DNA from 3 places in the Psychrobacter sp. TPE 89C genome. Region 2 is predicted to be linked to each of the others. Evidence: predicted binding sites of a transcription regulator. Region 2 holds the regulator's gene; each other region holds the start of a gene.

The links. Region 2 encodes PhoB, which activates phosphate uptake and scavenging genes when phosphate is short. Its sites were predicted from a motif close to TGTCATNAANCTGTCATAA; they were not measured.
Region 1: ACZW67_RS06895 (DNA translocase FtsK) is a predicted target of PhoB. The motif match lies at 1,110-1,128, and genes of this name have one in related genera.
Region 3: pstS (phosphate ABC transporter substrate-binding protein PstS) is a predicted target of PhoB. The motif match lies at 1,188-1,206, and genes of this name have one in related genera.

Annotation. Positions count from the first base shown of each region.
Region 1 is NZ_JBVFXW010000016.1:55,956-58,236, reverse strand. Features, by position in the region: gene trxB (thioredoxin-disulfide reductase) at 1-611, opposite strand, end outside; gene ACZW67_RS06895 (DNA translocase FtsK) at 1,180-2,281, shown strand, end outside.
Region 2 is NZ_JBVFXW010000028.1:3,548-5,828, reverse strand. Features, by position in the region: gene phoR (phosphate regulon sensor histidine kinase PhoR) at 1-714, opposite strand, end outside; gene phoB (phosphate regulon transcriptional regulator PhoB) at 777-1,481, opposite strand; gene dtd (D-aminoacyl-tRNA deacylase) at 1,628-2,083, opposite strand; gene asd (archaetidylserine decarboxylase) at 2,196-2,281, shown strand, end outside.
Region 3 is NZ_JBVFXW010000009.1:7,832-10,112, reverse strand. Features, by position in the region: gene thiC (phosphomethylpyrimidine synthase ThiC) at 1-570, opposite strand, end outside; TPP riboswitch at 817-947, opposite strand; gene pstS (phosphate ABC transporter substrate-binding protein PstS) at 1,279-2,281, shown strand, end outside.

The DNA.
Region 1 (2,281 bases), on a different contig from region 2:
ACATTACCATTTTTGGCTTTTTCAAACAGTTTGTCTTGTAGGATTTTCTCAGAGCGTAAGCTATCACGGCGATGAACCAAGGTTACTTCAGAAGCAATGTTTGATAGATATAAGGCTTCTTCGACAGCCGTATTACCACCACCGATGACAGCGACTTTTTGGTTCTTATAGAAGAAACCGTCACAAGTAGCACAAGCTGAAACGCCAAGGCCTCTGAATTTGGTCTCTGACTCTAGCCCTAGATACTGAGCAGATGCACCTGTTGAGATGATTAGGGCATCACAAGTGTAGCTACCGTTATTACCCGTTAATTGAAAAGGACGTACATTCAAGTTTACTTCGTTGACATGGTCATAGACCAGTTCGGTACCGAAGCGTTCTGCGTGGGCTTTCATGCGTTCCATCAATGCAGGGCCTGTTAAGTCATGAGCATCGCCTGGCCAGTTATCGACTTCGGTGGTGGTGGTTAGCTGTCCGCCCACTTCCATACCAGTGACCATGACAGGCTTTAGGTTGGCGCGTGCTGCATAAACGGCAGCAGAATAACCAGCAGGGCCTGAGCCTAGGATGATGAGTTTTTCGTGACGTGGCGCTGTATTTTCAGTTGCCATGGGTAATTCCTTGCTAAATATAAAAGTTAAAAATAGGAGTGATTAATATAGTAAATTTTTTCAAAATAACGACTAATATGGTTTTTCTCATTGCTGTGTGATAATAACATAAGGGCACGGCGGACAAAGTGCAAGTTTGCTAAAATCAACATGGATATCATTAGAATTAAAGCATATAAACCTTGAAGTATTGTTGCCATAAATGACGACTATTTTATAAGGTCTATATAAGATTGTTAGCCTTATTCTATGAGCTATATTGCTAAAAGTAGGGTTTTTTATCTAAATCGCATATTAGCTAACTTTCTTGCACTCTTTCTTTAGAAGACTGTCGCCACTATACCTATGTATTTGTTATTATAAGAAGTTATGCCAAGTGTATTGGGGCGCAGAAAGAAGGCTGTCATGACTCATCTTTATGACAGACAATGCGTTCTAAATGCTTTGCCAGAGATATTTATATTCGCACTTCTATATCAGTATCTCTATGTCAGCACTTTATGTCAGCATGATTAAGCTTAGTCATGCGTTGACGACCATTTAGTATTAATAACAAGGCAGATCTTACGTGATATCAGCACCGCTTATTGAGTATTTAAAAAAGGGAATATTTACCCTCCTTGGGTTAATACTGGCCGTTTATCTCTTTGTCATCTTGATGACGTATACAGGTAATGACCCTAGCTGGTCGCATATCAGTAGTGATATGACCACGATTAATAATGTGGGTGGCGCATCAGGTGCTTGGTTATCGGACTTGCTCTATAGCTTTTTTGGTTTTGGCGCATGGTGGCTGCTAGCATTTTTGGTTTATGAGTCTATCCTTATCTGGTGGGACAATAAGCCAACATTTTGGTTGATGCGTTTGATTGCTTATGTGTTTTTATTATTGAGTGCCAGTGCTTTATTTGCACAATTGGTTGCGTTGGTTCAGCACGTAACGGATCCAACAGCGACAAGGCTCGAAGGGGTTGCTGGTGGTATCATAGGGTTGGAGCTACAGTCTCGACTGGCTCAGCTTTTATCGCAGTGGGGGAGTGTGCTCTTCTTAACGGTTTTCGTTATTATCACGGCGACTTTTGCCTTTAATATTCATTGGCTTGCGATTTATCAGAAAGTGACAGCGTTGTCATGGCTTGGTTCAGGGGTCAAACACAAAGGCATGGCGCATGATGATGCCTCTGCTCAAGAAGGCACTACCTCAGAGCAAAATAACGAAAGTATAGCAACGAATAAAACAGCTAAAGAAACCTCAGAACAGCAGCAGTTACCGCTGGAGCTACACTCTGAAGATAGTGTAAAAGCAGTAGAGAATAGTGGTCGTTTCAGCAATGTTTTGTCAGACTTTTTATCAACGTCAGGGCTTGCTGATAGCGTAAAAGCATCGATGGCAGCAGCAACGCAAGCGGCTATGTCTAATTCAAGTGCCATGTCTAATAATGAAAATAGCCAACAGCTACAGACGGCAACAGCGACACCTAGCGGTACAATTGATAATACAGCCAATCATGCTAATACATCGCCGACGTCAAGCTCTGTAATGACACCTATCCGTAAAGTAGAACCGAGCTTTGCTTGGAATGATGCAAATACCGTTGATGATTTATTGGCCAGTGAGCAATTAGCTTATAACACCAATACTATGAACGGTCATGGTTCAGATTCTGCTG
Region 2 (2,281 bases):
AGTATCTATCTGCAAATGAATGGTATGGCCATATGATTGGTTATAGGCTTGCGCATCATCATAGACATGAGTCAACAGCTTGGTCATATCAATATAAGTCAGCTCATAAGCCTCTTCGATTTCAATGCGAGATAACAGGAGCAAGTCATTTACAATTCTATTCATGCGAGCTGTTTGCTGAGTCATCAACTCAAAACCACGACGCCAATGTGGCGGCATATCTGGCTGATGTGAGAAGTTTTCTAAATACCCCATCATTACGGTCAATGGCGTCCGCAATTCATGCGAGACATTCCCGACAAAATCGCGGCGCATTTCTTCTAAATTATGTAATCGTGTCACGTCATAAATAATGAGCAGCTTTTCATCACCAAACGGTGTAATTTCACACTTTAAATAGCGCTTAGCATCTCGCCATGATTCTATATGAACACCATCGTTAGGTATCGTTGTGGACTGATAATATTGACGGAATTCAGGGGCGCTGATGAAGTCAAAAATGCTTTGGCCTTTATCCGTTACTTGCAATAGCAGCAAATCCTCTGCCGCTTGATTCCACCACTCCAAACCATCATCATCATTGATTAAAATCACCGCATCTCTTAATGCTTGTACGGCGCTGCTGATTTTTTTAAGTTGATCCGTTGCATGCTTCTGAGAGTTTGGCTCTAACGTGCCCTGTTGATTATTTTCTATTGGCATAGTATTGCTCATCTATTGTCCTTACCACTATTCGCTATATTGAGTCACGATTGCCAAGGCACTTTTATTATCAATTAATTGGGTTCAATAAAGCTAGAAAACCGATAGCCTGTACCACGAACTGTCTGTATCAACTTATCACAGTCATGTGGGCGTAGTAAGGTGCGCAAACGTTTGATATGTACATCAATGGTTCTATCTTCAATATAGACGTTGCCACCCCATACCTGATCTAGCAGTTGTGTCCGCGTATAGGCACGCTCTGGGTGACTCATAAAGAACGCTAATAATCGATACTCAGTGGGGCCAACCTCGATGACTTTGCCTGTGGCTGTCACGCGCTGGCTCTTTGTATCTAGGCTCAGACTGCCTATTTCGATAGGCTTATCACTACTGAGTGCACTACTACGGCGTAACACTGCTTTGATTCTTGATATCAATTCGCGTGTCGAAAAAGGCTTGGTCATATAGTCATCAGCACCCGCATCAAGGCCGTGAACTTTGCTATCTTCTTCCCCTTTGGCAGTTAGCATAATGACTGGTATCTCAGAGAGCATCTCATCGCTTTTGAGCATTCGGCAAAAATCCACACCGCTTTTATCTCCGGGCAGCATCCAATCTAACAAAATAAGCGCCGGCCTATGATCGACGACTTGCTGATGCGCCTCTGATACATCAGCTGCCTGCAAGCTATCAAACCCAGCCATTTCTAGTGTCATTACGATCATCTCACGAATCGCAGGTTCATCTTCAACAATCAAAATTTGCTCACTATACATACGGTATTCTCAGCGTTAGATGACGAAACTCAACTTATAAACAAGGCGATAGGCGCTCGCTATATTTTATCTATTAAACGGATTAATTATGACAGCTTAATGACATTTGTTTGAAATGCCTTATCTGTAATATTGAATCTGATTGTTTACTTTACCTCTAATAAAAAATTCAGCGGCCCATCATTGATGCTCGATACCTGCATATCAGCGCCAAACTGACCAGTGGCCACATTCGTATGTTGAGTTTTGGCATAAGCGACCAATTGTGCGAACAATGCTTGTGCCATATCGGGTGCCATTGCACCACCAAAGTCAGGGCGACGGCCTTTATCAGTTTTTGCCATCAAAGTGAACTGTGATACCAATAGCAATCCACCGGCTACTTGCTGGACGTTTTTATCTAATTTACCATATTTGGCAGGGTCATCATCATTTTCAAAGATGCGATAAGTCAGGATTTTATCGACCATTCTCTGCGCGCTTTGTAGCGTATCATCGTGGCCTAAGCCAATATATGCCAACACACCTTGCTCGATGGTACCGACACACTGTTCATCGATGGTAACACTCGCACCCTTCACTCGTTGTATAAGTGCTTTCATTTACTGACTCCTTACAGATTATGCTCATACAATAACATGCTGTCCATGATAAAATGCTGCCACTAACTTACCCATTAATTATTACATCAAACTCTATTTTGGTAACCTCATTATGAATTTATTCACCACTTTGCAACAGCTTGTCCCACAACAACAGCTAAGTAAAGTTGCTGGACGTTTGGCTGCCAGCCGACATCC
Region 3 (2,281 bases), on a different contig from region 2:
AGCGTAGTACATTTGCGTGACATTGCCAGCTTTGCCATCGACATCTTTGGCGCGGCGTGGTTTGTCGATATGGGCGAATCTAAGGTTGGCGGTGCTGATATCGCGGGCGCGTGCCAGTCCGTATGAGCTAGACAATCCACTTAATTGTTCGGTATCACCGCGCTCATTTACCCAACCTTCACGCAGCTTTGGCAAGCCTTTCGTCAAATCAATATCGACGTTGGGATCGGTATAAACGCCTGATGTGTCATAAACATAAAAGGGTGGGTTCTGCTCCCATTCATTCTCAGAAACGCCTTGCACAGGAGTAGGGTCAAGCGTTATTTCGCGCATCGGCACTTGAATATCGGGTCTTGAACCTTCGATATAAACTTTACGAGAGGCGGGCAAGATACGGTGCAAATCGCGGGCATCTTCTTCGAAGCGAGCATCACTTGCGGCACGGTGGGCAGGGGTTTTTAGCGCGTCTGCTTTTTTATCCGCTTTGCTGCCACTCGCATTGAGTGAGGCACTGGCTGGGATATGAGTTTGAGCGGCTTTTGTGTTCGGGGAGGTCTCTAAAATAGTCATATGCTGTCCTAGCGTGTTGGTTTTTGAATAAAATCAACACCGCCAGTATCTGCGGAGGTAGCATCCATCATTTAGACAAGTTTATATTGTGAGTACAAGCCTACAACTAAAAACATCGTCGCAGGTATCGGTCATCAAATATCAGACGCAGCTTTGTATCGATCGTCGCTATCAGGTCATGCATTACGCATATTAAGACAGCAGTGATGATAAAAAGGTATTTCTACGCGTCCCTTGTCATAAATAATAAAGTGCTTAAGACTTCCCTGCGTCGGTACTAACCGTATCAGGTTCGGCGGGTGATCTCTCAGCGAATGTATTAGGACATCTACTTTAATAAAGCGAGCCAATAATACACCGCACCCCGAGTCTGTCAGTGTTGTGAATCCCCTTCATACTAACAAAATTCTGCTATGAGGGCTAATAGTATTTGGCCATAGGTGTTCCATCTACATAGCAGATTTCAAATCTGTGATAAGCACAGAACATGAGCACCCTTCGATAAGCGCTCTTTAACTACTACTTAATAAATGTGCTGTAATAATCGGGCGTATCTTTACTCTTCTAAGATTCCTTGAATTGCACATTTATTACAGCAAATGAAAGATTCATAAGGTTGTCATTAAACTGTCATAAAAACTTGGCAAGATAGCACGCATGTCACAAACAATGCTTTTTTGTATCGTTGTTAAACTTCAGGAGTCTTATATGCGTTATTCGTTATTAGCAGTTGCCGTTAGTTGTACATTAATGCTTACGGCGTGTAATAAGTCAACAGATACGGCAGAGCCAGCTGCTGATACTACCAGTAGCGCTGCCACCACGGCTGAAACAACCACTCAGACTCAAGGCACGCCTTCTGCTGATACAGGTTTTAAATCTGCTGAGAATATCGCAATGAATATCACGGGTGCAGGTGCTTCATTCCCGCAGCCTATCTATGCCAAATGGTCTTATGACTACAATGGTGCGACTGGTGGTCAAGTCAATTATCAATCAATTGGCTCCTCTGGTGGTATCAAACAAATTCAATCAAAAACTGTCGATTTCGGCGCTTCTGATGCACCGATGACGCCTGCAGAGTTAGACGAAGCAGGCTTGATTCAGTTTCCAACCGTTATCGGTGGTGTCGTACCTATCGTAAATATCGACGGTGTTGAGCCTGGTCAATTACAGTTAGACGGTACAACGTTAGCAGACATCTATTTGGGCAAAATTAGCAACTGGAATGATCCGGCTATCAAAGCAATGAACCCAGATTTGAACTTGCCTGATGCTGCTATTACTACCGTATTCCGCTCAGACGGTTCAGGTACAACCTTTAACTTCACTGATTACTTAGCAAAAGTGTCAACGGACTGGAAAGACAGCGTCGGCGTTGATAAGACTGTGAAATGGCCAACTTCTGCTACTGGTGCAGGCGGTAAAGGTAACGAAGGTGTATCAAGCTATGTAAACCGCATGAAAAACTCTATCGGTTACGTTGAGTATGCTTATGCCAAGCAAAATAAAATGTCACACACAGCGCTAAAAAATGCTGCGGGTAACTTCGTACAACCATCTGCAGAAACTTTTGCAGCGGCTGGTGATATCGACTGGTCACAGCAAGAAGGCTTCTATAAAGTTATTACCAACTCTGAGACTGAGCAAGCATGGCCTATCGCTGCTGCGACCTTTATTTTAGTACACAAGCAACCAGAAAATCCTCAGC